4 regions of the Paenibacillus thiaminolyticus genome follow, and region 1 is predicted to be linked to each of the others. Evidence: riboswitches for the same ligand, from Rfam matches in the RefSeq annotation. Region 1 holds a riboswitch; each other region holds the start of a gene.
The links. A riboswitch is a leader RNA that binds a small molecule or an ion and turns the genes downstream of it on or off. The one in region 1 is predicted to bind cyclic di-AMP.
Positions count from the first base shown of each region.

Region 2: another riboswitch for cyclic di-AMP. It lies ahead of FLT43_RS28325 (CAP domain-containing protein); the one in region 1 lies ahead of FLT43_RS01205 (hypothetical protein).
Region 3: another riboswitch for cyclic di-AMP. It lies ahead of FLT43_RS23555 (TrkH family potassium uptake protein); the one in region 1 lies ahead of FLT43_RS01205 (hypothetical protein).
Region 4: another riboswitch for cyclic di-AMP. It lies ahead of FLT43_RS04495 (3D domain-containing protein); the one in region 1 lies ahead of FLT43_RS01205 (hypothetical protein).

Region 1 covers NZ_CP041405.1:292,497-299,771, reverse strand. Annotated here, with positions in the region: partial or broken gene FLT43_RS01230 (universal stress protein) at 1-416, opposite strand, end outside; gene kdpC (potassium-transporting ATPase subunit KdpC) at 499-1,119, opposite strand; gene kdpB (potassium-transporting ATPase subunit KdpB) at 1,151-3,184, opposite strand; gene kdpA (potassium-transporting ATPase subunit KdpA) at 3,197-4,876, opposite strand; gene FLT43_RS30730 (potassium-transporting ATPase subunit F) at 4,909-4,971, opposite strand; gene FLT43_RS01205 (hypothetical protein) at 5,103-5,519, opposite strand; cyclic di-AMP (ydaO/yuaA leader) riboswitch at 5,639-5,820, opposite strand; cyclic di-AMP (ydaO/yuaA leader) riboswitch at 5,930-6,118, opposite strand; gene FLT43_RS01200 (barstar family protein) at 6,459-6,734, opposite strand; gene FLT43_RS01195 (ribonuclease domain-containing protein) at 6,750-7,181, opposite strand.
Region 2 covers NZ_CP041405.1:6,425,237-6,432,511, reverse strand. Annotated here, with positions in the region: gene FLT43_RS28335 (FUSC family protein) at 1-436, opposite strand, end outside; gene FLT43_RS28330 (BsuPI-related putative proteinase inhibitor) at 641-1,519, opposite strand; gene FLT43_RS28325 (CAP domain-containing protein) at 1,712-2,455, opposite strand; cyclic di-AMP (ydaO/yuaA leader) riboswitch at 2,462-2,593, opposite strand; gene FLT43_RS28320 (hypothetical protein) at 2,888-3,163, shown strand; gene FLT43_RS28315 (histidine phosphatase family protein) at 3,195-3,809, opposite strand; gene FLT43_RS30960 (GNAT family N-acetyltransferase) at 3,706-4,152, opposite strand; gene fosB (metallothiol transferase FosB) at 4,179-4,604, opposite strand; gene FLT43_RS28300 (hypothetical protein) at 4,623-4,880, opposite strand; gene FLT43_RS28295 (class I SAM-dependent methyltransferase) at 4,945-5,715, opposite strand; gene FLT43_RS28290 (inositol monophosphatase family protein) at 5,771-6,586, opposite strand; gene FLT43_RS28285 (GNAT family N-acetyltransferase) at 6,826-7,275, opposite strand, start outside.
Region 3 covers NZ_CP041405.1:5,302,450-5,309,724, reverse strand. Annotated here, with positions in the region: gene sdhA (succinate dehydrogenase flavoprotein subunit) at 1-350, opposite strand, end outside; gene FLT43_RS23575 (succinate dehydrogenase cytochrome b558 subunit) at 366-1,040, opposite strand; gene FLT43_RS23570 (LysR family transcriptional regulator) at 1,373-2,287, shown strand; gene FLT43_RS23565 (hypothetical protein) at 2,382-3,173, shown strand; gene FLT43_RS23560 (potassium channel family protein) at 3,236-3,904, opposite strand; gene FLT43_RS23555 (TrkH family potassium uptake protein) at 3,967-5,325, opposite strand; cyclic di-AMP (ydaO/yuaA leader) riboswitch at 5,384-5,539, opposite strand; gene FLT43_RS23550 (CPBP family intramembrane glutamic endopeptidase) at 5,784-7,275, shown strand, end outside.
Region 4 covers NZ_CP041405.1:998,041-1,005,315, forward strand. Annotated here, with positions in the region: gene FLT43_RS04485 (dihydroorotate dehydrogenase electron transfer subunit) at 1-494, opposite strand, end outside; gene FLT43_RS04490 (polysaccharide deacetylase family protein) at 640-1,743, shown strand; gene FLT43_RS04495 (3D domain-containing protein) at 1,809-2,642, opposite strand; cyclic di-AMP (ydaO/yuaA leader) riboswitch at 2,652-2,813, opposite strand; gene FLT43_RS04500 (amino acid ABC transporter ATP-binding protein) at 3,469-4,191, opposite strand; gene FLT43_RS04505 (amino acid ABC transporter permease) at 4,175-4,837, opposite strand; gene FLT43_RS04510 (transporter substrate-binding domain-containing protein) at 4,930-5,709, opposite strand; gene FLT43_RS04515 (ATP-binding protein) at 6,221-7,275, opposite strand, start outside.

The sequences.
Region 1 (7,275 bases):
ATGCCATGGGCGAGCAGACAGCGAATATCATCAAGCCGCGATCAGCGCCGCGCCTCCGGGCGGTTGCGGTGGGCTAAGCCGTCAACAAGCAGGACGTCCGGATTGCGGGCCAGGATCGCCTCCACATCGAGATCCTGCTGGCCCGCATTCCCTGGAGGCCACGGAATGCCGGGAATGGATTCAAGCTCCGCTCCCGATTCCGCCAGGCCCGCCGGGTATAAGCCCGCGCCCAATCCTGAGCCGCCCGCGATCGCCACATTGACGCCCTGGCGCTTCAGCAGCTGCCCTTCCTGCAGCAGCTCATACGTCTTACCGCAGCCATCGACCGGGCCGATATACAGCTTCAAGCTGCCGTGCCTCCGATTCTGGAGCGGCAATAATCGTTCATCCGGCGCCTGCCGCCGTTGTTCTTCCACGCGTGATCCCCCCTTTGGGAAAGCCCTGCTTCTGATTGGGCGAAGGCGATAAGCGTACCGGCAACAGAGCAGCGCCGCTCCGTTACCGGTCCAGCAGCGCCCGGAGATCCAGGTTCAGGGCCAGTACATTAACCCGCGGCTCGCCGAAGAGCCCGAGATCGCGCCCTTCCGTATGCTCGCCAACCAGCTTCTCCAGCTCCGCCGGCGCGATTCCGGTCAAGCCGCTGATGCGCGGAATCTGAACCCGTGCCGTCTCCGGCGTAATATGCGGGTCCAGGCCCGAAGCGGAGTTGGTGACCAGATCGATCGGAAGCTGAGCGGCCGGATCAGCCGGATTGCCGCGCTCCCAGTCGCGGACGGATGCCTTCATCCGTTCCAGCAGCTCCGGATTGGACGGAGCATAGTTATTCGAGCCGGACGCTTCCGCCTGATAGGCGATGCTCGATATCCGGCCATGGAAATAGCGCGGATCGTCGTACGGCTGGCCAATCAGCTCGGAGCCGATGACGGCTCCGCTGCTGTCACGGATAAGACTTCCATTGGCGCGCTCCGGCACCAAGGCCTGCAGCAGTCCGGTGCAGGCGAGCGGATAGAGAATGCCGCACAGCACGATGAAGACGAGACTGAGCCGCGCTATGCTAAGGACAGCCGATACGCCGCTTCGGGCATCTTGCTCCTGTGGCGCCTGTACAGAATGGTTCATCATAATTTTTCACTCTTCCTTCCCGACTCGGTTATACCCAGAGATGAACGACCAGATCGATTAATTTGATGCCGATGAATGGCGCGGCGACGCCGCCGAGGCCATAGATGAGCAGATTGCGGCTGAGCAGCCGTCCGGAGCTCACCGGACGATAGGAGACGCCCTTCATCGCCAGCGGAATCAGCAGCGGAATAATAACGGCATTAAATAGTAATGCCGATAATATGGCCGACATGGGCGAACCGAGGCCCATCACATTCAGCGCCCTCATCTCGGGAATCGCGACCATGAACATGGCGGGGATAATCGCGAAATACTTCGCGATATCGTTCGCGATGCTGAAGGTGGTCAGCGCGCCCCGTGTCATGAGCAATTGCTTGCCGATCCCTACCACTTCGATGATCTTCGAAGGATCGGAATCGAGATCGATCATATTGGCCGCTTCCTTCGCGGCGATCGTGCCGCTGTTCATCGCCAGCCCCACATCGGCCTGGGCCAAAGCCGGCGCGTCATTCGTACCGTCCCCGGTCATGGCGACCAGCTTGCCTGCCGCCTGCTCCCGGCGGATGACGGCGATCTTGTCCTCCGGCTTGCTCTCCGCGATGTAGTCGTCCACGCCGGCTTCGGCGGCGATGGTCGCGGCGGTCAGCGGGTTGTCGCCCGTGCACATGATCGTCTTGATACCCATCTTGCGAAGCTGCTCGAAGCGTTCGCGCATGCCCGGCTTCACCATATCCTTCAAATAAATCAGTCCGGCAATCCGCCCGTCTACCGTGACCGCGAGCGGGGTGCCGCCCTGTGAGGCAATCCGGTTCCCCTGCTCGTCCAGATCCGCAGGGATCGTCCCGCCTTGGGCGGCCGCCCATTTTTTGATTGCATCAACGGCTCCTTTACGCACTTGGCGCCCGTCCTTCAGATCGACGCCGCTCATGCGGGTCTCCGCTCTGAATTCAATCCACTCCCCGCCCTCCGCAAGGGCAGGATCGAACGTAAGATTTTCCTTCTTCATCAACTCCAGCACGGAGCGGCCTTCAGGCGTATCATCGTTCAGGGAGCTAATCGCGGCCCATTCGGCCACGGTGCGCAGCTGTTCATTCCCGACAGGCACGAACTCGCTGGCCATCCGGTTGCCGAAGGTGATCGTTCCGGTCTTGTCGAGGATCATTGTGTTGATATCCCCTGCGGCCTCCACCGCTTTCCCGGACATCGCCAGCACATTGTACTGCGTCACCCGGTCCATGCCGGCTACCCCGATGGCAGACAGCAGCCCGCCGATCGTCGTCGGAATCAGACAGACGAGAAGCGCAATGAGAACCGCCGCATCGAGCTGAATATTCAGGTAGGCCGCCATCGGGGCCAGAGTGACAACCACAATCAGGAAAATAAGCGTCAAGCTGATCAGCAGCGTATTGAGCGCGATCTCATTCGGCGTCTTCTGCCGCTTCGCTCCTTCAACGAGCGAGATCATCCGATCCAGGAACGTATCCCCCGGATCGCTCGTGATTCGTACCTTGATGGCGTCGCTGACAACGCGCGTGCCGCCGGTCACCGAGCTGAAATCACCGCCCGCTTCCTTGATTACGGGAGCCGATTCCCCCGTAATCGCGGATTCGTCCACAGACGCGAGACCCTCGATAACTTCTCCGTCACCGGGAATCACGTCCCCTTGCGAGACGAGGACGATATCGCCCTTGCGCAGCTCCGATGCGGCCACCATAGCAACTCCGTCTCCCGTAACCTTGTTCGCCACAATGCCCACCTTCGATTTTTTCAGAGCGCCCGCCTGGGCCTTGCCCCGCCCTTCCGCCAACGCCTCTGCGGCATTGGCGAACAGCAGCGTGAACAGCAGAATCAGGAACACGGCCAGATTGAAGCCCATAGTTTCCTTCGTGCCGAAATAGCCCGGGAACAAGAGCATCAGCAGGACAACGAAGGTGCCGGCCTCGACGACGAACAAGACGGGATTTCTCATCATCGTCACCGGATTCAGCTTCCGAAGGCTGTCCTTCCCTGCCTGCTTGACGATTTCCTTCGTCAGCATGCGCTTGCGATTTGTCGTATTCATTTCCGATTCACCTCACAGATTCCGGAGCGTCAGATGCTCCGCGATAGGACCAAGCACGGCAGCCGGAAGGAACGTAAGTGCCCCGATAATAAGCACCGTTCCGACCAAAATACCGACGAAAAGCTTATTATCGGTCCGGAACGTGCCGGTCGTCTCGGGAACGGGCTGCTTGCGGAGCAGCGATCCGGCCACGGCAAGCAGAGCGATCATCGAGATATAGCGTCCCAGCAGCATGACGAGTCCGGTCGACAGATTCCAGAACGGCGTGTTATCCCCCAGCCCTTCGAAGCCCGAACCATTATTGGCGGCGGAGGACGTATACTCGTACAGCACCTGGGTAATGCCGTGGAAGCCCGGATTCGTAATGGCCCCTCGGCCCAGATCGGTAACGAACGCAATCGCGGTCGGCGCCAATATGATCAGCGGATGCGCCAGGATGGCAATCGCAATCAGCTTCATTTCCTTCGCTTCGATCTTCCGTCCCAGAAATTCGGGAGTGCGCCCGACCATCAGTCCGGCGAGGAACACCGCCAGGATCGCATACATCAGCATGTTCACCAGCCCGACGCCGTCCCCGCCGAAGACGCAGTTCAGCATCATCTGCGCGAGCGGCACCAATCCGCCCAGCGGGGTCAGCGTGTCGTGCATATTGTTGACCGAACCAGTCGTCGCGGCAGTTGTTACCGTCGTGAACAGCGCGGACTGGGCGATGCCGAAGCGTACCTCCTTGCCTTCCATATTGCCCTGGGACGCATCCACCCCGAGCGCGCTCCATGCGGGATTGCCCGCGCTCTCGGCATAGTAGGCCAGGCTCAGGAACAGCAGGAACAGAATGGACATCGCGCTAAAAATAACCCATCCCTGCTTCCGGTTCGACGCGAAGCGGCCGAATGTATACGTAAGCGCGGCCGGAATGCACCACATCATCAGAATCTCGAGCACGTTCGTCAGCGGAGACGGATTCTCGAACGGATGCGATGAGTTGACGCCGAAGAAGCCGCCGCCGTTCGTCCCGAGATGCTTGATGGACACAAGCGATGCGACCGGGCCCGCAGCGATATGCTGCGTCCCGCCCTGCAGCGTCTCCGCTTCCGTCACCGGAGCCAGCGTCTGCGGCACCTTGAGCGCCCCCAGCACGAGCGCCATCACGATGGCGAGCGGCAGGAGAAGGCGCGTGTGCGCCTTGACGAAATCGGTAAAAAAGTTGCCGATAGCCCGGCCCGTCAAGCCGCGCATGAACGCGATTGCCACCGTCAATCCGGTTGCGGCGGAAGTGAACATCATCATCGTAATGACCGCCATTTGCGAGAAATACGACAATCCCGTCTCGCCGCTATAATGCTGCAGATTCGTGTTGGTCATGAAGCTGATGACCGTATTGAACGCCAGCGTGTGCTCTATTCGATCCGTTCCGTTCGGATTGAGCGGCAGCAGATGCTGGAGCCGCAATATAACGTAGCTAACCGCGACGAGCATCAGATTCGTGGCGAGCAGGCTGAACATATATTTTTTCCAACTCATATCCGGACGGCGGGCAAGCCCGCCCAATCTGTAAATCGCGTTCTCCACCGGTCCGAACAGCCGGTCCGTGCGATTGGGCTCATTGGAGAACACATGGTATATATAAGTGCCAAGCGGCTTCACCAGCAATAACAGCGCCAGCAGCACGACGGCGATTTGCAGCCAGTCCATAGAGGTTGCCTCCCTTATTTCCTTCTACTGCCTCAGAATTTCTCCGGATGAACCAGAGCGTAGCCTAAATATAAGAAGAGAAAGACAGTAACCATCCCGATAACGATCATCCTCGCTCTCCTCCTTCATCCACGACCCGCCCGCACCAGGCCAAGAAGCCATAGAACAGGGCGAATGCCGCAGCAATGAGCACAGCCATAACGAGATCGGACATGCGGATACCTCCTTAGGAATGAGCGGCCAGATCGTCCGTTACCAGGAACGAATAATTCCGGCTCGCTGTATAAATGACATAGTTGGCGCCCAAGCCGCGGTAGACGAGCCGCGGATTTGGATGTTCCGTAATAACATAAATCGGCTTCGACGTCCAGATCCGGCAGATTTGCAGGTACCGGCAGCACAGATTCAAGCTTCGTTCGAACAAAAAGATTTTGCCGACGGCCAGCTGCGGGATGACCCATGTTTTCTCATCGGCCGTATGAAGCATAATGAGATGGCGAGCGCCCAGAGCGCGCATCCGCTTCAGCTCCGCACGGTTGTTCGCCAGGGCGGCGAAGGGAATGTCCTTCTCCGCCAGCAGCTTGACGAACGCTTCGCCTGCGGCATTCGCCGCAGACACCAATACGACTTCCTGTTGACCCATTTCTTCTCTCCTCCGATTCTTCGTCCGGAGACAGCAACAAAAAAAGAAGCCGGCAACAAGAGGAACTCTTCTCGCGGCTTCCAGGCACAGCAAAAATAACCGTGTCTTTCACGACGTTCGTTGCCTCTCTCGGTACGCTTACGAGGTTAGCTGTCGGATTCGGGCGAGAGAGTCGCCCTACCTCGGGACATGGCGCATCATTCGCGCCGCCGCATGCCCCGGGATTCACCCCATGAATGTGCCCAGACATCCGGTTGGTTCCCCCGCTCCCTGCCGTGCAGGGATTCAGCGATACAGACAATCATGTGCAATTGGCATAAAAAAGACCGCAGAGGACCCCCCCTGCGGCCGCAATGGTCACAAGTTCATCATCCTCTCCCTCATGAGCGCAGCAGCCGCGGATCGCGGAATGCCGCACTCAACAACGCTTACGAGGTTAGCTGTCGGATTCGGGCGGTGAGAGTCGCCCTACCTGAGTGATGCGGCCCTAGGCGCCGCGCTCAGGATTCACCCCATGTGCCGCTGATCGACTCTCACACCGATCAGGCGTCACCGTTGGTTCCCCCGCTTTCCTTGCGGAAACTCAGCGATTGTGAAATGAAAATATTTGAAATTTATGAATCGTATATTACGCTTGCCTCTACACTTTGTAAAGGAGGCGGAAAGGCAGAAAAATTCCTTTTTAGCAAGAGTAGAGGAAGCGGCAGCGGTTACAGAAGCAGCTTTCTTTACCGGGCTCGCTGTAGCTCGCGTTTTCACTGTTATCCTGGTTCAGCGGGAGAACGTCCTCTTTTCGCGGAAAAAACGGGCTTCGTCGAACTGGTCCCGGCTCCCGAAATGCACAAAAAAACCGTCTCCTTGTCAATGGTTGCGGCGATGCCTCCATTTGACCCAGAAACGGTTACTTTATGTGCTGGAGCGGTCTTTCCGTCCGTCTATTCAAGCCTGGACGACAAACGAAAATCCTTCGATCTCCTCGGCCGCCTCTTCGAATAGATCGAGCAGCTTCCGGCCGTATTCGCCCAATTTTTGCTCGCTTGTCTCATAGTCCAGCCAGGTGACCGTAAGCGGCAGCTCGACATATCCGGCAAGACAATCCCATAGCGCGTCCAGGTTGCGGCCGTAATGCTCCGGCAATTCGAGCGCTTCCTGCAGGAATGTATGCAGTTGCTCCTTGCTCTCGATGGAGCTTCCCTCTACGACTACGTTACGCACGGGCTCCCCCCTTTCTCAATCTATCGGTTCGAACGTCTCATAATGATCTTCGGTCTTATAGATCAGCCCGTCGTTGGAAAATACAATTCTGTCCTTCCCCCGATGGCCCTCCGTATAGTTGATATCCGCTTCATACCAGATTCTGCCCTTTTGCTTGGGCAGCTTCCCTTCACGGTTGCGGAATATGTCGCCGCCGATGCTTTTACCTGGCGCAACCTCGTGCAGATTGCCTTGGCGGGCATCCCAGCCCAGCCTCTTGGCTTCCTCCTTCGTGATGAAATTATCCGGCAATTGCTGGTGTGACTTAATATAGTTCGCAACCTCTTCGAAGCCGGTCAGCTCCTGCTTGCCCGAATCCGGAATCGCGGATGGCTTGCTGTCCAGACCGCAGCCCGCTAGCAGCAGCAAGCTCAATAGAAAGACCAGCACTGATTTGATGACTTTCAACAATGTCTACCCCGCTTCGCTCTTCGTAGAGCAGGAAGCTTGATGATAATCTTCCTGTCTTCCTGCCCTCTCGCTGTAGTATCAACTATCTTTT
Region 2 (7,275 bases), 480 kb from region 1:
GCGGATTCGGCGGAAAGAACAAAATATTGATTAAAAATGCCGAACCGATACCAGTCAGCGTCAGCGCGAACCGCCCAAGCGCGAAGTCCCATTGCCCCGATGCTTCCATGACCGAGATGACGGTAACCAGCGTCAGCCCTACCGTCTCCTCCATCTTCATCTTAAGACAGATAATGATAACCACGATACATACAATCCCGACCGCAATCGGCTCGTTCGAGAACGCCATCCCTGCCAGGAGGGCAATCGCGGCCCCCAATGTATTCGTCTGCAGTTGATCGAGAAAATAACGCCATGACCGGTAGATGGACGGCTGCATGGCGAAGATGGCCGCTACTGCGGCAATTACCGGCGTTTTGAATTGAAAATATTGACTGATGTATAAGGCGAGCGTTACGGCGATCCCCGTCTTTAACACCCGGGCGCCAAAAGCCATGGCCCTCCCTCCTTCCTTCTATCCTATCCATATGGACAGATCTCCATCGTATGCCTTGTATGGACAAAGTTTTATTTTATCTGATCTTATTGTAAAAGCAAGTCCTGAAGGCGGCAATATGCTTCTATCCGTTCCGCTCAGTTGACGACAAAAAGCCTTCATGCCGGATGTCCGGTTAGAAGGCCTAAGTCCGCGTTTCTGCTTTTAGAATTGGATTTCCTGCTTCAAGTACGCTTTTTGTTCGGTCACCAGCCAGAACTCGACCGTATAGGTTTGACCTGGCTTCAGATTCACAGGCTCACGGTATGTCAACGATTTCCCGGGAAGGACCGTCTCCTCTCCCAATACGGTTAAATAAACTTTGTCCTTCGAGGCCTGATACACCAGTCTGCCCGCCGAGTCGGTTACCTTCACATCATAGCGCTGCGAGGAGCCGAACAGAAGAACCATCTCTTCATGCGATACATTGGTTACGGTGAACGTCAGCAGCGCCTCACCTTGCTTGCTGCGGCCGACCTCCAGCTTGGACTCCAGCTGCGGAAGCTGGACCGCCTGCTGGAACTGCTTCGCCAGCTTCTTGGCCGCTAGCTCCGAGATCGGCTCTCGGAAGTCAAGCTCCCCTGTCACGAGCGACAGGGATACGGCCGCATGAATATAGCGGTCCGCCCAGGCCGAGCTCTTGTACGGCGATGACTCCGCCTGATCGAACGCCGGCACGGCAATCTCGTCAAGCTGGTATCCCCGTACGAGCGCAGCGATCAGCTCCTGATAGGTTACGCTTCGATCCGGCTGGAAATGAGTGGCGTCCGTTCCCTTCATAAGCCCCGCCTCGATGACGGCGGGAATGGCCCCTTGCGCCGTGGCCCAGTGATCGGCCGCATCCGCGAATGACGTGCTCGTCTTTTTCGTATCCAGACCGAAGAGTTCGGTCAGCAGGACCGCCAGATCAGCCCGGCTCAGCTCGTTGATCGCTGCTTCTATGTTGTCGGGCTCAATCGTCCGGGGTTCAGCGTGTGTTCCTGCCGGAAGGACCATCATGCCGGCAATGAACAACCCAAGGGCAAGCGTACTTAACTTCTTCATCTCAATCTACTCCCTTCGCGAATATCGGAATGAATGCATGAACGCATCCTCCTATATTTTACCTGACGATCTGCAGGCATCGGAAGTTGCAGTAATCAAGAATATAATGCCCTTTCAGAGCCAGCGTCAACCGGAACGCGACAAAAGCGGCACCTTCTCCCGGTGCCGCTGCAGCTTTGCGCTATTTTCTTGTTAGCCGGTAAACTCTTGAACCCATACGCCATTGTAGTACGCGACCCCAATCGCTGTATAATTAGAATTCAAAATGTTTTGGCGATGACCTTGGCTGTTCATCCAAGCGTTCATAACTTCTTCAGGCGTACGCTGGCCTTTGGCAATGTTCTCGCCAGCCGTGCGGTATTGAACGTCCTGCGCTCTCATCAGATCGAACGGCGAACCAAGCGTCGGCGATTGATGGTCAAAATAGTTGTTGTCATACATATCTTGCGCCTTAATCATCGCTACCTTCGTCAGTTTCTCGTCCGATTTAAGGGGATTCAGGCCGGCTTTGGCCCGTTCCTTGTTGACCAGATCCACCACTTGATTCGCGAAGTCGGACTTCTCCGTTGCCGAGCCATTACCCGTGCTTGGCGCTGGCTGAGCCGGCTTCGGTTCAGCAGGAGCAGGCGCTGGCTTGGATTCCGGCTTGTTGACCACGCTGCCTGGATCTTTATCCGTCGGCTGCTGGCTGCCGTTATTGGCTTGGTTATTCCATTCCTTCATCAGGTTGTCCAACCAAGATTGCCAATCCGCGGACTTCGCCGGATCCGGAATGATGGCCTTCGCATTGACACCATTAACTTTGACCATATAGCAATTCGGGCTTTGCGCCTGCACCGCATCTGTCTGCGGCGCTGCGAAGGCGGAACCGGCCACCAGGACCGGAGCTAGCGCAATGGCACTGGTTACTGCGACTTTTTTGAGTGTATTCTTCATAAATTGCATCTCTCCCTTTGCAGCCTACGAGGTTAGCTGTCGGGTTCGGGTCAAAGAGGTCACCCCTGACGCAAATCTGCGCCTTCACCCCAGAAGTTGGTTCCCCCGCGCTCTTCCGAGCTTCGGCTTGATTCGATTTCGTACACATCGTAACACGAATAGTAGGAGAGATCATGCTATAATATATGGCACTAGATTAAGATTTTGTTACCTCTTTGTAACCTTTTTGACACCTAAAAAAGTTTACTAGCGCCGCATTTCCCGAGCCTCTGCATCCCGAGAATCACGCTGCTCCGCGATCTGCGAGCATTCAGATAACACCCTCGTTGTTATAAAAACTATCCATCCTTCACCATCACTGATCTACCAAATACCGCCAAAATGTATTATAGTAAAATTCGGTTCTTCGAATAAGATGATATAGAGGTGCCTATGATTATTCGAATTATTTTGGGAGTGCTGATCGTCGCCGCGGCCGGATTGTATTCACTCATTGAGGATGATCTATATCAATTATTCAACATTACGGGTTGGATTGGTCTCGGGCTGTGCGGGTTCGCCGGCATGATGTCCGACGGTTTTAGACAACCAGAGTACAACAGGGAGCACAACGCCAGTCAAGGCGCAGGCTTCGTCGCCACGCTATGGCTGCTAGGCACACCGAGCCTGCTCACATCCTTACTGCTGTACATTCTGGTGTACCGTTGAGACTTCTTCACGAATGCTTGCGCACATGCGATTACCAGGCTTCCGCCTCGCGGGCTTCCTGGTAATGAGAAGTGTCGCCATGCAGTAGAATGCTGGCTTCCCCGTCCTTGAAATGCAGCTTGCATAGGCATGCCGGATGAATGTAGGGAAGCTCCCACAGCAGATGAAGAGGGCGGTTCTCCGCGTAAGCCATCAATAGCTTCACCACGACCGTATGAGTCACTATCAAGACCGATTGGCCCGGATGGTCACGCACAATGGTCAATAGCCGCCCTAAAGCCCGCTCCCGAACTTCATGGAATGTCTCGCCGCCTTCAATCCTGAATTGGCCCGGGTTTTTCCAAAACAGATCGTACTGATCCGGATCCCGCTCCTGCACTGACGCCTGCGTCTGTCCTTCCCATACGCCAAGATGAATCTCCTTCAGTTCGTCGCAGCGCTGAACCGGAACATCGCGCTCCCTCCGTATCAACTCGGCGGTCCGGTACGCCCTTCCGCTGGGACTCGCATATATCGCATCGATAGTCTCATGCCGCAGCGCCTCACCCAGCCAGACCGCTTGGCGGACACCCAGCTCGGTCAAGGGAGAATCCTGATGCCCCTGCATTCGATGCTCCAGGTTCCATTCCGTCTGGCCGTGGCGCACGAGATAAATGGTTGTCGGTTTCATAACTTTTCTCCTCCCTGTCTTGTTCAAGATGATCTGGCAGCCGCCCTCCAATCCCTCTTCTCTCCCAGCCGGGCCGTACAGCGACGGTGAAATACAATGCCATCGGGTGGAACAGATTGCGCCACATGGTGCAAAATCCAAGCACTTGATCGCCAAGCAGCGCTACATACGATGAGGGCTCCTTCGTGCCTCCCGCGTCCAACTCTACAGATCCCCCATACCGGTACTGCTGCCGTTCCGGTCCCCAGATTCTGGCGCATAGCCGCTCCACATCGGCTTTCCAGACTTCGGAATAGGGAACAATATGCGGTTGTTGCATTGTGCCTCTGCCCTCCATTCTTCTGTCTATGAATCAAAAAATTGAATATGCGGCTTGCTGGCACGGTAATATTGCAGCCGATCGCCAAGCGTCCCCGTATGGAACTCGAAGCAGTGATTATCAGGATCGAGAAAATAAATCGACTGCTTATCCTCTTGTGACCGTTCCCGTCCAGCAAGCACCATGACTCCGTAAGCAAGCAGCTTCTGGCGCACCGCCTCATAATCCTCCTCATCGATGCTGAACGCGATGTGCGTGTAGGTAACCGGCTGCCGGGAACGGTCTACCTCCTCCTGATTCAGTGCAATCCACAAGCCGTGGCAGTCGAAATAAGCCAGCCGTCTCCCGACGGCTAGCAGCTTGCCTTCCAGAATATCGCGATAGAACGCGATCGAAGCCTCCAGATCCGATACAGAAAAACAGAAATGATTCAAGCCTCTAATATAAGACATCGCTTCCTCCTTTTCAGGTCACATCGGCTTCGAAGCTAATTCCACAATATACGCGACATTCTCATCGAACCGGAGCGCGTAATCGAGAGCAGATAGCCGGACGAAGGCCGTGTCATCCAGATCGAACATACTGATTCCAGGCAAGTAGTGCCCGGAACTGCTCAACACGGTATCATCCCTTCCCGGGAACCGGAATGTATACCTGTAATCCCGGCACGAGACGTAATCCGGGAGTAACCGGATGCTGATATACCATTCATCATCCAGCATGACCAAGGAGCGGCGCGAGTCTCCTTCCATCGAAAAATGCGGGGAGCGGATATGATATACGCTCGCCCCCTTATATTCTCCGGCACACCGCCACCATCGAAGGAAAGGAAGGATGTAAGGATGCGCCGGACCAGCCTCCATACAAATGAAGCAGTTCAAAGCCGTTCACTTCCAGCGTGCGGGCCAGTTCCTGCGGATACGTATAACGCAGATCTATCGTTGTTTTGCGTTCTTCACGCAGCTCCTCCCCTTCGATAAAACGCCGGATCGTCGTGTAATGCTGAACCTGGGCAATAGGATCATACGTGGCAATTGTATATACTTCACATCGATGCTCCGGCCCGATCTCGATGGTCCGCCAATATTCCTCTACGGGCGGCTGAAGAAGCTCCTCGGCCGCCGGGAATCTGGTATCGAAGAGCAGGATGCCTTCCGGCGTCAATACGCTGCGGATCGATTGAAGCAGCCGGTTCTGCAATTCATTGGTCAGAAAATGCTGAAATGCGTTCCCGGTCATATAAGCCAGCGGCGAATGTTCCGGCAGTTGAAGCTGCGTCAGATCCTGCTGCACCCAGCGGATATTCGCCTCGGCCGGAGTCTTGCGTCGGGCTTGCTCCAGCATACCCGCATGCAGATCCACTCCAATCACGGAATAACCCGCCTCCGCCAGCGGAATGGCGGTTCGTCCCGTTCCGCATGCCAGATCCAGTACCGGTTTCCCCTCTATTTCCAGTTTCTTGGCCCATGCGAGAAGCATCGGCAGCTCAGGATTGCCCTGATTTTCGAGATCATATAATGTCGGATCTTCATATTCGGATAAATCCCAGTCCATCATGGTCATCAGTTCACCCCTTCACATCTAAATCATGCCTGTACTGGCATGGCGCTTCAGTGAGCTATGCCTTCTGATCCTGCATTCCTTGCCGCACAAGCTCCAGCCAATGTTCACCGGCTTCAGGGGAGCAGGCAATCAAGTATGGCTCCTTGCACATCGTGCGGAACGGCCGGCCCTGGAAGTCCATCACCTGTCCGCCCGCTTCCTGGACCATCAATACGCCGGAATACAGATCCTCCCCTTCGGAATTATAGAGCACGATGACGTCGATCATGCCTCTGGCGAGCATGCACCACACCAGGGTCGGCGCCCACAGGCTCAGCATCCGCTTGCAGGACTGATCCAGCTTCTGGCGTAATTGGACAGCAGTCTGTTCATGCCCCACAGCGTGCCCCTGAATCCAGCCGGCTGTCGCCCGCTGCAGCTCGCGATCATGCCTCCGCATTCGAACAGGCTCGCCATTCAGGGTCATCCCTTCTCCCTTGACGGCAATGTAGAGCCGGTCAGGCATCGGCTCATAGATGACTCCAAGTACCGGCTCTTCCCGGTACAACAGCGTAATCGAGACAGCAAAGACCGGAAGGCCGATCACATAATTATTCGTTCCGTCCAGCGGATCAACGAGCCACAGCCAGTCGCTATCCTGACCCAGTTGGCCTGCCTCTTCGCTAAGGATGCGGTGATCCGGAAATTTCCGTTCGATCGCTCCCACGATGGCCTGTTCGGCTTCATAATCGGCCTCCGTCACGACATCGCCGGCATCTCCTTTCTCATCCACCTTGTACATCGTGTCGAAGCGCCGTTTGATGAGCGTCCCGGCCGCTTGCGCCGCGCTCACCGCCACCTCTTTGGCTTCATGCAATAACGTTCTGTTCATTCCGCACCTCACTGTACGTCGTTGTTCCCCCGGTTCTCCACTGGCACATCGAACAGGGATACTCTATGAAAGTCATGGGACGAGTCGGCCCAACACTTGCAGATTGCGAGATAATTCCGGCAGAGAAGCACACGACCCACTCTTCCAGACCGTTCGGTCTGGAAGAGGCCGGATCTGCCTGAAGAGCCAGCTCACGTTCATGTCCCGGAATTCTTGACTCTATACCAATAGGTATCTATCTACTCATACTCGGGCTTATTCAAATACAGCAGATGAGTGCAGTGCTTCATCCCGGTTGTTGGCGCAAAGCCCAGCGCCGTGTAGAAATCCGCTGCCCGCTTGCTGTCCGTATACAATATGAGCTCATCGTAACGCCTACGGGCATAATCAATTACTGACTCTACCAGCCGCTTGCCCACACCCTGTCTCCGATAGGCAGGCAGCACATACATTCGGCGCACTCTTCCCGTTCGGCGTTCAGCGCCAGTCTGCTGGTTAAGTCCGCATATCCCTGCCAGATAACCGTTCACCTTGGCGACAAACAGGGCTTCTCCCCGCTTGCGGAACTGATTGATCCCGCTCCGATATTCATCAGCCAGGCGCGCGATATGCCGATATCCTTCTTGCCCGCTCGTCTGAACCATCGGACCAATCGCTTCAAGATCCAACTCCTGCACAGCTTCAATCTC
Region 3 (7,275 bases), 1.6 Mb from region 1:
CCGAAGCGGCGGAAATCAAGCAGCCCTTCCGGCGTGCGGCTGAACATGACGCCCATCCGGTCCATCAAATGGATGATGCCCGGCGCCGCTTCGCACATTGCCTTGACCGGAGGTTGGTTCGCGAGGAAGTCCCCGCCGTATACCGTATCGTCAAAATGCTCCCATGGCGAGTCGCCTTCCCCCTTCGTGTTGACCGCCCCGTTGATTCCGCCCTGAGCGCATACGGAGTGGGACCGCTTGACGGGAACCAGAGAGAACAGGTCAACGTGCACGCCTGCCTCCGCTGCTTTTACGACAGCCATCAGACCGGCGAGACCGCCGCCGACGACGATGATTTTCTGCTTAGCCATTATGCGTCCTCCCCCTTAACCAATAACCGATTTGACTGTATCCATCATAACGGAAGCCGCCTGGAACTCTTCTCCGCGGAAGCCGAACAGCGACAATACGAACAAGACGGACATGATCACGAACAAGCCCATGCAAATCTTGGCCGACACCTTCTGCGCGCGCGGGCCAATCGTGATTCCCCAGCTGACGAGGAAGGCCCACAGTCCGTTCGTGAAATGATACGATGCCGCGATGACCGCGATCGTATAGACGGCGAACATGAGCGGCTGCGATACGATACCGTTCATATGAGTGCCCAGCTCTTCATGCGTCACATTGCCGAGTGTAATCTGGAAGCGCGTCTCGAACACATGCCAGGTGACGAAAATAAACGTGATGACCCCCGTAATCCGCTGCCATAGAAATGCCACGTTGCGCCCGTAGTTGAAGTTCCCTACGTTGTTCTTCGCGGTATAGGCGATATAGAGACCATACACTCCGTGATACAGAAGCGGAAGCCAGATGCCGAACATCTCGAGAAAGAAAATGAGCGGCAGGTCATTCAACATCTTGACGCTGCTCTGAAACGCTTCCTTCCCGCCGTCAAATGCCGCGAAGTTGGTCAGCATATGCTCCACAAGAAAGAAGCCGAGCGGGATAACCCCGAGAAGCGAATGCAACTTCCGCGAGTAAAAATAACCTCGTTTCATAAGCGTGCCGTTTCCCCTTTCCATGTACGTACCAGTAGATTTTGGTAATTGAAACAACCCTCATTTTACCCGTGCCTGTCGAAAGCGTCAACATTTTGTCATTTTTGCGAAATCGGAGGCGATCCACATTATGACATACGGGTGAATCTCTTGAGGGATGCCGATGTAACCGCTCTCCATACTTGTGACTAAGTTGTGACACTTCTCATGTTACCTCTTTTTCTCTTATAATGGTATTGCAATGTTTTTATAATTTTAATAACTTTTACGCATATCAAAGTCATTTATCTGAAATGGCAACCTTTTAGTACATGGCAAAAGGAGGAAGCGCAGTGCTCGATTTGCTGGAATCATTCGCTACCGTCGTTGAATTATCAACCTTGAATCAGGCATCCAAGCGGCTCAACCTGTCCCAGCCCGCCCTCTCCCGCCAAATCGCGAAGCTGGAGAGCGAACTCGGCGTCGATCTGTTCATCCGGAACGGCAAGCGGCTGGAGCTGACCCGGGTCGGACAGATTACGTATGAGTTCGCGCTCGACATCCGCAACCGGCAGCTTGATTTCTTGAAGTCGATCGCGGATTACAAGATCGAAGGCCATGCGTCCGTCACGATCGGGGCGAGCTTGACGACGCTGCAGACGACGCTGCCGCTGTTTGTTTCTTTATTTGTAGAAAAATATCCGGAAGCGCAATTGAAAACCGTAACCGGCAAGACGCACGAGATCATTTCCTTCATCCGGGATCAAAAGGTTGATGTCGGCTTGGTCGCCGACGCGATCCGCGATCCGAGCCTCGTCTGTCTTCCCCTGTTCTCCGATCATTTGGAACTGGTCATGCCGCGGGAGCATGAGCTGGCCTCCGGCGATCAGGGTTCGATTGCCCGGCTGAACGGTCTCCCGATGCTGCTGTTCTCTAAAGGCACCTGGTACCGCAAGCTGATCGACGACCTGTTCCGGCGCCACCATATCGTTCCCGACATCCGGATGGAGATCGACTCCTTCGAAGCGATCGTCCGCCTGCTGTCTCCCTGCCATGCTGCGGCGCTGCTCCCCAAATCGTACTTGCGCTCCGAATGGCTGGACGACAACGGGCTCGTCGCCATCCATCTGAAGGAGCTGGTGCAGACGGAGCGGATCACGTCGCTTGTCTATGCGAAGCAAGCCGCCCTCAGTCTGACCGCAAGACGGTTCATCGAAGAGACGGCCCGGGCCGCCTCCGGATGGAATGCGCAATCGAAGCAGGAATAGGAGAGGATGCGTCGAATCTAATACTGTTACATATACAGAGACACGAGACCCGATATGTTCATGCATGATGGGGGAAATCTAGGAGGTAGAGAAGATGAAAGTATGCAATCGATGCGGCGAACCGCTGCAAGAGCACGAAGTACATACGTGCCGGGTGCATGAGGGACGCCCAGCAGATGAAACCCAGGCGTCCTCTCCGGATCGGTGGGAGACTGCCGCCGCGGCGGAGCAGCCGTTTCCCGTTCGTCATACGCAGGAACCCGTGCAGCCGACGGATCCAGGTTATGGCTCGCCGAAGACATCCAGGCCGAATATCGACATGGCACGCGTTGTCCGCCTCATGAAGGAGCCTCAGGCGGCAAGCTATATGACGACGGGAGCCGATTATTGGTACGGCGTGATCGGCGCTGCCGCGTCTGCGATCGGATTTGCGCTCTTCGGCTATCTGTTCATTGACCAATTCGCGAAGTTTCTGTTCGGCCCCCTGCCGATCGGACTTGGCAACACGGCTCCGCCGTTTTCATATTTTCTGCAGCTGATGCTGCTCCATCTCGTCGCCTTGGCCGCCCTCTTCGGCTCGCTCTACTTCGTGAACCGCTGGAAAGGCGGTCGGAAGCTCGACGCCAAGACCTTTTTCGTCCAGTTAGCGGCGATGCAGATGCCTTACGGACCTATCTATGCGGTCGCCGGAATCATCTCGCTGCTGTCATTCTATTTATTGGCGCTCTCCATCGCCGGCCTCGCCTGGCTCGTATCGGTCATGATGACCATCTATGAGTCGCTGGAGCAAGCCCAAGTGTCGCGGAATAACCGCTTCGTGTATGTGCTGGCCAGCCTAAGCGGCTATTTCCTGCTCTTACTGATTATGGCCAAAATTCTGTTCTAATCCCGCCCTGCATGCATGCAGCAAAGCCCTCCGCCGGAATGGCCTGGAGGGCTTTATTGCATCTACCTGCGCTTCCCGATCTGATCCTCGAATTGATCGATCTGGGCATTCGTTCCGATGACGACCATGACATCATCGTCCTGGAGGACATCCTCGGCCGATGGAGCGATAATCACGCCGTTCGGCTTATGCAGCGCCACGATGCTGCAGCCGTACCGGGCTCTCGGGTTGACATCCTTGAGCATCTTGCCGCGCAAATTGCCGGGAACACTCAGCTCCGCAATCGTATAGTCCTTGGACAATTCGATATAATCCAGAAGGTTCGGCGATACCAGTTGGTGGGCCACACGGATCCCCATATCCCTTTCCGGATAGATGACCCGATCGACGCCAATCCGCTCCAACACGCGCCCGTGCAGCTCGGACACGGCTTTGGCGACCACTTTTCTGACCCCAAGCTCCTTCATCTGGATACTGACGAGAACGCTCGTCTGCAGATCATTCCCGATAGCGACAATGGCGCAATCGAAATTCCGGATGCCGAGCGAACGAAGAACATCCTCATCCGCCGCATCGGCAACGACGGCATGCGTCAAGACGTTGTTCATCTCCGAGACAACCTCTTCATCCTTATCGATTCCCAGCACCTGATGGCCGAGCTCGACCAGCTCCTGCGCCAGACTCGAACCGAATCTGCCCATCCCCACGACTGCAAATTGCTGTAACTCCATGTTCGTATTGCTCCTTCGCCCATTACTCTTCTTCTATATGGTAATCCCGGAATGCCGGCCTTTTATCCGATCGTAATTTTTCCTTCCGGGTGCTTGAATAGCTCACGTTCGCTTTTTGGGCCTAAGGCATAGGCCAGCGTAATCGGACCCAGCCGCCCCGCGAACATCATCAGGCAGATCAATAATTTGCCGACTACGGTCAAATCGGTCGTCAGGCCCGCCGTTAGTCCGACGGTCCCGAACGCCGAAGTCGTCTCGAACAATATCATCAAAAATGGATGATCCTCGGTCGTGGACAATACCATCGTTACCCCGATCACCATGAACAAGGCCATCAATGTTATCGTGACCGCCTTAAATATCCGGTCTTTGCCCAGCCGATGACGGAAGATTACGATGTCCTCCTTCCCCCGAATCATCGTGATGACGGCGCCGATAAGAATGGCGAACGTCGTCGTCTTGATTCCGCCGCCCGTCGAGCCAGGAGAGGCGCCGATGAACATCAGCACGACCATGAAGAACTGCGTTGCTTGCCGCATCGTGCCGATATCGACCGTATTCGCTCCGGCTGTACGCGGGCTGACCGATTGGAAGAATGCCGCCCACATCTTCTGCCAGCCGTTCAGACTGCCCAGCGTCGCCGGGTTCGTGAATTCGAAGACGAAAATGACGATGGCGCCCAATACGATGAGCAAGCCCGTCATCGTCAGCACGACCTTGGAATGGAGCGCCAGTCTGCGGGTGCGCCGGTATTCCGCTACATCGGACAGGACGATAAAGCCGAGTCCGCCCAGCACGATCAGCAGCATCGAGACGGTATTCACGATCGGGTCGCCGACATACCGGGTCAGGCTGCTGAACGGTCCCGATACGGAGCCGAACAGATCGAAGCCGGCGTTATTGAAAAACGATATCGCGTGAAATATGCCAAAGTACAATGCCTTGCCGAACGGCAGGTCAAATGACCAGCGCAGCGTGAACAGGACCGCCGCTGCACCTTCGATGCTGAAGGCGTACAGCAGCACCTTGCGAATCAGGCGAACGATGCCCTCCATGCTGCCTTGATTCAGCGCTTCCTGCAAAATGAGACGTTCTTTTAACGAAATACGCTTGCGGAAGGCAAGCGCGAACAGCGTCCCCATCGTCATGAAGCCAAGTCCGCCGACCTGAATCAGCGTAATAATGACGATCTGCCCGAACAAGGTGAAATGCGTGCCCGTATCCACCACAACAAGCCCCGTTACGCAAGTTGCCGACGTGGCTGTGAACAGCGCATCGATGAAAGGGAGAGGCTGGCCATCTGAATTGGCTATCGGAAGCATCAGCAGCAGCGCCCCGATGAGAATAATCGTCCCGAACCCCGTCACCAGAATTCGCGGCGGGGTGAGCTTCCACCGGGATGCTTTTTTAATTGATTTCAACGAAATCACCTCATTTTCAGCACGAAAAAAAGCACTGGAACTCCAATGCTAACGCTGGTATCCTGACGTTCAATGCCTACGAGGTTAGCTGACGGATTCGGGCGCGTCCAGGCCGCCCTATTTGCCAAGATCCATAATGCGGATCGGCGCAAAATTCACCCCAATGATCGGGTCCCCCGCTTTCGTAATTCACGAAATTCGGCCGTATTCAATTCATAACGAGATTATATACGTTTCATGACAGGGGCACAAAGTCGATGCAGGCACAAAATAAACAAAAAATATAGGAAAAAGACTTTAAATAGCGCTTACATCCTATCCTAATCTCTCACTGTGTCTTTCGCGCTTTCTATTTCAGCGTGTAGCTGGTTTATTCCATAATTTTCATGCCTGGACTTTACGCCAATGGAGTGGATACAATAATGAAAAGCACCGGAATCGATAACGGAGGTAGCTCTATGCCTGTGTTCCATCATGTAACGAAACGTTTATGGCTGGCTTCGATCATTGGATTTATAGTGTTTGTGCTCCTGCAGATAGTTATTCCCTCGCTTCAGGAAGCGAACCGGACCGGGCCAGAGCAGGAGCGAACGCTTCTTACGAAGCGGCAGGCTGCCGAGCGGGCGGTTGAATTTGTGAAGCGCGAGCCGAGGAGAAGCCGCATCATGCTGTCGGAACAGGAGCCGACGGTCGTCTACCAGACCGACAGACTAATGTCGGGATATATGAACCGGGAGAGGCTGGCCGCCAGCTATGCTCCATGGGACAGCCAGGCCCCGATAGATATTTATCAAGTCCTGCTCGGTGTCACGACACCCGATGGGAACGACATTTTGAAGGTTGATGTACATATGACAAGCGGCAGCATCGTGGGGTATGAATTAGCCGCCATTCCAGAGAGTCCACAATCGGAGGCCCCCGCGCTCGCCGTTGAGAAGGCGCGGCCAATTGCCGACCGCGAGCTGAACGCGCTCGGCTGGGACGTATCCAAGCTGGAACTGCAGGATGATCATTTGTCTAAGGCGGATGAACTGCGTTACTCCGTCAAGCAGGGCGAGATCGGGGCTGCCCGGCTCGAACTAGTCGTTCGCATGCGCTTAGATCGCGTCGTGGCGCTGCATCCCGTCTGGAGCATTCCGTCCGATTACAAGGACATTGATGTGAAGCAGACCGAGACCGCCGGTTCCCTCTATCGTATCGGCTACCGGTGGATGTCGATGGGACTCAGTATGCTTGCGCTGTGGGCTTGCATTTATTACCGGCGGCGGATCCGCTTCGGCTCAGGCACCTTAATCGCTCTGTCGCTCCTGTCATGCGCCATCTCCATGCTCCATATGTGGAATATGATGCCCGGCTTGGTCGTCCTGCAGTTCGGAGTGCCCCGTACGGAGCTGAATCTGAATGTGGCCCTCGTGCTGCAAGGGGCCATTACGGTTACGCAAGGGCTGTTCCTTTATTTTTCGCTGGTGTCGGGCTCTTATTTCTGGAGACAGTCAGGACGAAGCGAGCTGCTGCCGACATGGCGCGATCGGTCATTCGGCACGGTCTTGACCGGGTCATTCCGCCTCGGAACGCTGTATGCGGGCGTACTGCTCGGGGTACAGAGCGTCATCTTCCTGACGCTGGAGACCGGCTTCGGCGCCTGGTCGGCCACCGATGCCTCCATGTCTCCGCTCAATCTGACCGCGCCAGCCCTCTATCCGCTCCTCGCCTGGATGGCGGCGATTTCAGAGGAAGGCGTATTCCGCTGGTTCGGGACCGGCCTGCTGAACCGCTGGATTCGGAACCCTTGGGCAGCCGGGGTCATTCCGACCTTGATCTGGGCCTTCGGCCATGTGACTTATCCGATTTACCCGTACTATTCGCGACCGGTGGAGCTGCTCATAATCGGCCTCCTGTTCCTCGCCATTATGCTGCGCCATGGCTTCTGGACGGCCATGTTCGCCCATC
Region 4 (7,275 bases), 710 kb from region 1:
CCGCATACAAAGATATTGTCGTATTTCTTCATATCGACATCAAGCAGCAGATTCGCATCGACCCGGACGACAAGCTCACTCGCATAGGGAGCAAATGCTTCCGTCATATAGGACGCTCCCCGAAATCCGAGATAAATATCCGGCTTGTCCAATTGTCTCGCCGTGTACAGAAGGGGCGCAATGCCGATGCCTCCGCCGACTAGCGCGGTCTTCCCGTCAACTTCCGGGAACCCGTTGCCGAACGGCCCCTCCAACTGAATCGAATCGCCAGGGCGAAGACTTGCGAATCGGGCTGTTCCTTCGCCTCCGACTTTGTACAGAAACTGGATGGAGTCCGGCTCCAAATTGTAGATACTGATCGGACGGGACAGAACCGGATAATGGGTCCATGCCCTTAACATATAGAATTGCCCCATCCGGCCTTCAAAAGTGCCCTCTACTGTCATGAGATAAACATCTTGAGCTATCTGATTGTTGGTAAGAATCTTATGCACGTGTCTGCTCCTTTGTTCACCTTTAGCAATTCTACTATGCCTGTAACGGCGCCATTCATCTGTGATGCAGGTCACGTTGGGCATAAATCCCCCTGACAAAGGACATAACAAGAAGACAGGTGGAATCGGGAAAGGAGGAAGATTATTGCGCACAAAACAGATATGCTGTCTGCTGGTGTGCCTGGTAGGAGTAACCGGCTGCTTTCCGCGTTCGCATCAGGCTGCTCCGGATCCGCAGCTGAACACGTTGGACACGAACCAGCCATCAGCGGAGTTAACATCGCGACAGCCGCCCCATGAAGCGGTGGAACGACCTGAGACCGGCAAGGGCACGATATCCTTCGTCCTGGAGGACAAACCGCATCCGCTGCCGCATCAGCCCCTGCCCTTGCCCAAGTTCCACTTGACGACGAAGGACCCGGCCCACACGGAATCCGTCAATGAAGGCGTCCGTTCTGACACCATGGGACGGAAGGCCGTGGAAAAGAAATCCGTCATGAAGCCAAAGGAGCCGCGGAGCCCGGAGCCAGCCCAGTCTGCATCTCAGAATACGAAATCCGGAATAAGCCAGCGCAATTTGAGCTTGGCTCAGCTTAGAATGAAATACCCGCACATTTTCAAGCTTCATGGATCCAAGCGCGGACTCCGCCGAGTCGCCCTTACCTTCGATGATGTTCCCGATAACCGAATAACCCCGCTTGTACTGGATATTTTGCGGGAACATAACATTCGTGCGACCTTCTTTCTCGTCGGCTCTCGGGCGAAAGCCCATCCCGAGTTGGTTCGGCGCATTGTCCGGGAAGGCCATATTATCGGCAATCATTCTTACAGCCATCCGTTAATGACGAAGCTGACGCTGCCTGCCTTCGAGCAGCAAGTGAAGGATGCGGAACGGGCAATTGAAGAAATTATCGGTTACAAGCCAAGGTTCTATCGCCCTCCCTTCGGAGAGATCAATGAAGAGCAATTGAAATGGGCCGGGGATCACGGCTATCTCGTCGTCAATTGGGACGTCGATTCCAACGACTGGCGGGGCTTGAACGCTAAGGAAGTATACAATAACGTAATGAGCGCGGTCAGGCCCGGTTCAATCGTGCTTCATCATGCCGGAGGAAGCAAGCAGAATGGTTACTTGCAGGGAACACTCAAAGCCCTACCGTCCATCATTAAGCAATTGAAGCAGCAGCGGTACCACTTTGTCACCGTGCCGGAGCTGCTCCAGGACCGCAAGGACAAAAAAGACAATTGAAACTGTCTTACACGCAAAACAACCCCTGCCGCTATGGACAGGGGTTGAACCTATACTGATATCAATTAAGACATAATGTACACTTCAACATTTTGAATGCCGAAGGTACTGCCGATCTGCTTGCTCACCGGAACGAAAATATCAATCTTGTTGCCATTGATGGCACCGCCGATATCGCGGGCTTCCGCGATGAATCCGCCTTGCGGCAGATGCTTGAACTGATAACCGGTGATGAACAGCTTCGTTCCCAATGGTATGGCCTTCGGGTCGACGGCTACTGTCCCCAGCTTCAATGGGTTGCCGAAGTAATCGACAGCGCCCCATTTTCCGTTTTCACTCGCATGGGCCGTATACGCGGTGGCCTTCATGTTCACTTTCTTTTTATATGTCATCTCCTTGCCGGAGACCGTAATTACGTTCTTCTTCGCCGTTGCCGCAACCGGCTTCGCTTTCTCCTCGGTCTGCGGCTTCGATGCCGGCTTCGCTTTCTCCTCGGTTTGCGGTTTCGCTTTCTCCTCCGTCTGCGGCATCGCTGCCGGCGCAGCGGCCTCTTTCGCAGCTTTTGCTGGCTTGTCCTCAGATGCTTCAGCCTTGTCCGCTGCCGATGCGTCCTTATCCCTATCGGCTTCAATCAATTCCGCGTTCTCTGATTCCACCGCCAGACCTTGCAGGGTCTTTTTCGGAAGCTCCAGCTTCAGCCCTCCATAGATATTTAAAGGATCGATGTTGGCGTTCGCCTTCATCAATTCATCCAGATCAATCTGATGCTTCTTCGCAAGCGTATAGAAGGTATCTCCTTCCTGAGCAGTGTAGGGCTCGGCATAAACTGGCATCATTTGAAATACCAGATTCAATCCCAGCAGTGCCGTTGTAAGCTTTAATATCGTTTTTTTCCGCATATAGTATATGTTCCCCCTTAAGATAGCCTGCGAGGTTAGTTGTCGGATTCGGGTCAAGGAGTACCCTACATGCCGGCGATTCGCCAGCTCTGATTCACCCCAAGGCGCTCATCCCGTTATGAATGAACACCGGTCAATCATCCCCCGTACTATGTTCGGCTCGAATTGCATCATATCACAATTTTGTAACCTATGCGCAGTCAGTTAATGGTAAATACGAAATAAAATGCCTCTTAATCCTGTAAAATGGGCCGAAATAACGTATGAAATCGCTTTATCCAGTCCCCAAAGCATTAGGTATGTAACAAAATTGTAACCAGCGACTCCTACTATATCATAGATTACAAATTTGTAAACAGTTTGGACTCTTCCTATTATTGGACATGTCCAAACTACTGGTATCATGCAACTCTGAGCAATATCCCCGTCTGTCAGGGAGCTTGTTGCCTTTGGGGCACTAACCCTGTCGGTCAGGTGTCTCACTGCCTTTTCGTCACTATCCCCATCCGTCAGGTGTCTTGCTGCCTTTTGGTCAATATCCCTGTCCGTCAGGTGTTTTGTTGCCTTTCGGTCACTTTCCCTATCCTTCAGGTGGCTCCCGCTTTTGGAGCTGTCGGGGATATTGCTTATAAGGGGCAAGGGGCAGCTTTATGTTTCAGAGGTGAAAAGCGGATAAGTACGGGGCTTCTTTTTCGCATAGTAAGGAACGCACGTCAACAGTCGGCAGCAGAAACAGAACCAGCCGGGATTCCCGGCTGGTTGCGGCCTCGGAGCGGTAAATCAATAACCGTCTCCATCGATTTATAATTGTGTCCGTCGAATTCGTTTAGAGAACTTGTCCAAGGAATTCTTGCGTGCGGGGGTGCTGGGGCGCCGAGAACAATTGCTGCGGCGGTCCCTGCTCGACGATATGCCCGCCATCCATGAACACGATGCGATCTCCGACTTCGCGCGCAAAACCCATCTCATGCGTTACGATCACCATCGTCATACCGTCTCGGGCGAGCGACTTCATTACTTCCAGCACTTCACCGACCATCTCGGGATCCAGGGCGGATGTCGGCTCGTCGAACAGCATGACATGCGGCTCCATCGCCAGCGCCCGCGCAATCGCAATCCGCTGCTTCTGTCCGCCGGACAGCTGGTCAGGGTAAGCGGATGCCTTGTCGGCCAATCCGACCTTCTTCAAGAGCTCCATTGCGATCGCCTCCGCTTCCGCCTTGCTTCTCCCTTTTACTTTAATCGGGGCCAGCGTAATGTTGTCCATTACCGACATATGAGGGAACAGGTTGAAGGATTGAAAGACCATGCCCATTTTGGCTCGCGTCGCGTTAATATCATGCTTTTTGTCGTTGATTTTCATGCCTTCGAACAAAATATCGCCTGCCGTCGGCGTCTCCAACAGATTAAGACAGCGCAGGAAGGTGCTCTTGCCCGAGCCGCTCGGACCGATCACAACGACGACTTCCCCTTGCTCGATCTTCATGTTCAGGCCGTTCAAAATGTTCAGCTCTCCGTACGATTTATGCAGGTCACGAATTTCGATCATTCTTCAACTTCCTTTCCAGCAGACCGATTGCCTTCGACAGCGGAATCGTCAGCACGAGGTACATCATGGCCGCTCCAAGTAACGGCCCCATAGCCGTATACGTCTTGCTGCGGATAATATCCGTCTGGAACATAATGTCCGCGATTCCGATCAGACTGACAATCGAGCTCTCCTTGATAATGGTGACGAACTCGTTCCCAATTGCGGGAATAACCGTACGGAATGCCTGCGGTAAAATAATATATCTCATCGTCATGCCCTTGGACATGCCAAGCGAACGTGCGGCTTCCGCCTGCCCCTTATCGACCGCCTGAATACCCGATCGGAAAATTTCCGCCAAGTAAGCCGAGCTGTTAATCGATACGGCAATTGCGCCGGAAGTGAACTTGCTGAATTCGATGCCGAACTGAGCCAGTCCGAAATGAATAATAAACAATTGCACCAGCAGCGGAGTGCCGCGAAGAAGCTCAATATAGACGACTGCGAACCAGTTCAACGGCTTGAACGGCCCGATCCGCATCAATACAATAATTATGCCAAGCACGAAGCCGGCGAGCACCGCCACCAGCGATAGCAGCACCGTAATTTGGGCTCCGGACAAATAATCCCATTTATAGTCCCATAGCATAGAGAGCCAGTCCAACAACAGCCTCTTCCCCTTTCCAATCTCTGCCTGTCATGTAATAGAACGAAAAAGAGCGGCTTACGCCGCCTCTTTTTCCCCGTGTGAATCGGGCCTTATTGCTCTTCCGCCATCTGGGTCGCCTTCGTAATGAACTCGTCCAGCTTGCCCTCCGATTTCAGGCGGGCAATCGTCTTGTTCGCAGCTTCGACCATCTTCGGACTGCCTTTGCGGAAGCCGATGACATAGCCATCGCTCGCCGGCTGCAGCACCGCATCCGACATCTCCAGTTCAGGACGGTTCGAGGCATAAGCCTTCGCGACCGGCTTCTCAACGATGACCGCTTCTACCCGGTTCGACTCGAGCGCCAAGACGAGATCACTTACCTTGGCAAGCAATTCAGGCTGCGCTTCCGGAATCTGTGAAATGACATTCTCGAAAGTCGAGCCTTTCTGAATCCCGATCTTCATCCCTTTCAAATCTTCCGGCGTCTTGTACTTGTCCTTGTCCGCGGCACGCACGATGACACCTGCCTCAGCCAGGTAGTATGGATCGGAGAAGTCTACCGCCTTGGCCCGATCCGGAGTTGGATCCATACCGGAGATAACCATGTCCAGCTTGTCCGTATTTAAAGCTCCGATTAGCGATTCGAACTTCATATCTTCAACCTTTAATTCAACGCCCAGATCCTTCGCAATCTCGTTCGCCAAGTCGATGTCGAAGCCGACAATTTCATCCTTGCCGTTTATCGTCTTGTGGAATTCGAATGGAGGATAATCGGCGCTGACGCCGACGACGAGCGTCTTCTTGCTCATAATATTGTCGTAACTATCTCCTTTGGCTCCGCAGCCAACCAGAATGGCCATTAATAGCGAACATACCGCTACGATCTTCATTGTTCTCACTATACTTCATCCCCACTTCTCTGATTATCCTTCCTTCCCATGATAGGAGGATTTCGGTCGTTCCCAATTATACATGATGATGTATAGATATACAATGGTTCAGAACAAAAAAAGATGCTGGAATAGCTGATTTTACGGGGGAATTCACCAATTAAAGAAATAAATGCCGATCAATTGTGCAGGGAACTGATTTATTACTAAAATGTGCAAATTTTCGGTTTTTCATCCAAATACCTGAGTAAAACCGGCAAATTCATATTTATTCTTCAATTCTGCTATTGACATCCTATTTTTGGCACAAATTCAATAGGCAAGCGTCCGTTTTCTCAGGCTAGAAAAGCATCATCCTTTCCTGTGCCATTTTCGATCTATTTCTTGGAATATTCAACCTATTCCGAAGCTTATGCGGCCGAACGACTTAATATGTATAATTATGTATATAATTACGCATACAACGGCAGGAAGAACATGTCTTTGAACACGAGCTTCCCGCCGTTCAACTTCACGGAGCAGGATCTGAGATCTCCGGAATAAGTGGGAAACGGATATGTATAAGTGTTTTGCCCGGATCGGAAGAGATCTCCATGCTTCCCTGATGGCGATCTACGATTCGGAAGCAGATGGACAGCCCCAAGCCGGTTCCGCCCGCTTTCGTCGTCAGGAAGGGAGTCCCCGCCGACTGCAAAACCGTCGCGTCAAAGCCAGGCCCTTCATCTTCGACCTCAAGATGTATCGCATGGTCATCATGCCAGGTCCGAACCGTCAGCGTCTGATTCGCTTCCATCGCCTCCAGCCCGTTGCGAATCAGATTATGCAGCAGCTGGCGAATTTCTTTTTCATCCATCTCGAAATCAGGCACCGGATTCAGCTCAAGCCGAATCTCCTGACAATCTGTTGTCGCGGACGCTTGCACGAGCGGATAAATATGACTGATAACATCGTTCAATGATTGCTTGCGGAATTCGACGACTTTGTGCTGCGCCAACGTCAAGTATTCCGTAATGATGGAGTTCGCACGCTCGATTTCTTCCATCATCGTGTCGAAATAAACATGCTCCTTCACATGCTCCGGCTTGCTGCGGAGCAGCTGCAGAAATCCTTTGACCGTCGTCAACGGATTGCGTATCTCATGGCTGATGGCCGCCGCCATCTCACCCACAACCTTCAAGGCGCCCATTCGCTTCAACTCCTGCTCGAGCTGTACTTGCTTGTGGAGCGAATCGGTCACCCGGTTCATATGCTCGCCAAGCAACCGGAATTCATTATGCTGATCGTGCTCCACCCGCACATTATAATCCCCCTTGGCAAGTCGGGACGAGGCATCGACCAGACTGCGCAAAGGCCGGTGAATGAGGCGGCGGATCCACATATGCAAAAGCAGTGCGACGACAACTGCAGCCAACGTAAAGGTGCAGAACGTCACCCAAGTGACGTGATAAAGAACGGAGTCGATAACCGTTGCCGGGAGCATAATCATCGCAATCCAGTCCGTCTCTTTCAAGCCAACTGTATACACGATCATTTTACGATCCTGATACCTTGTCATCGATGACGTCT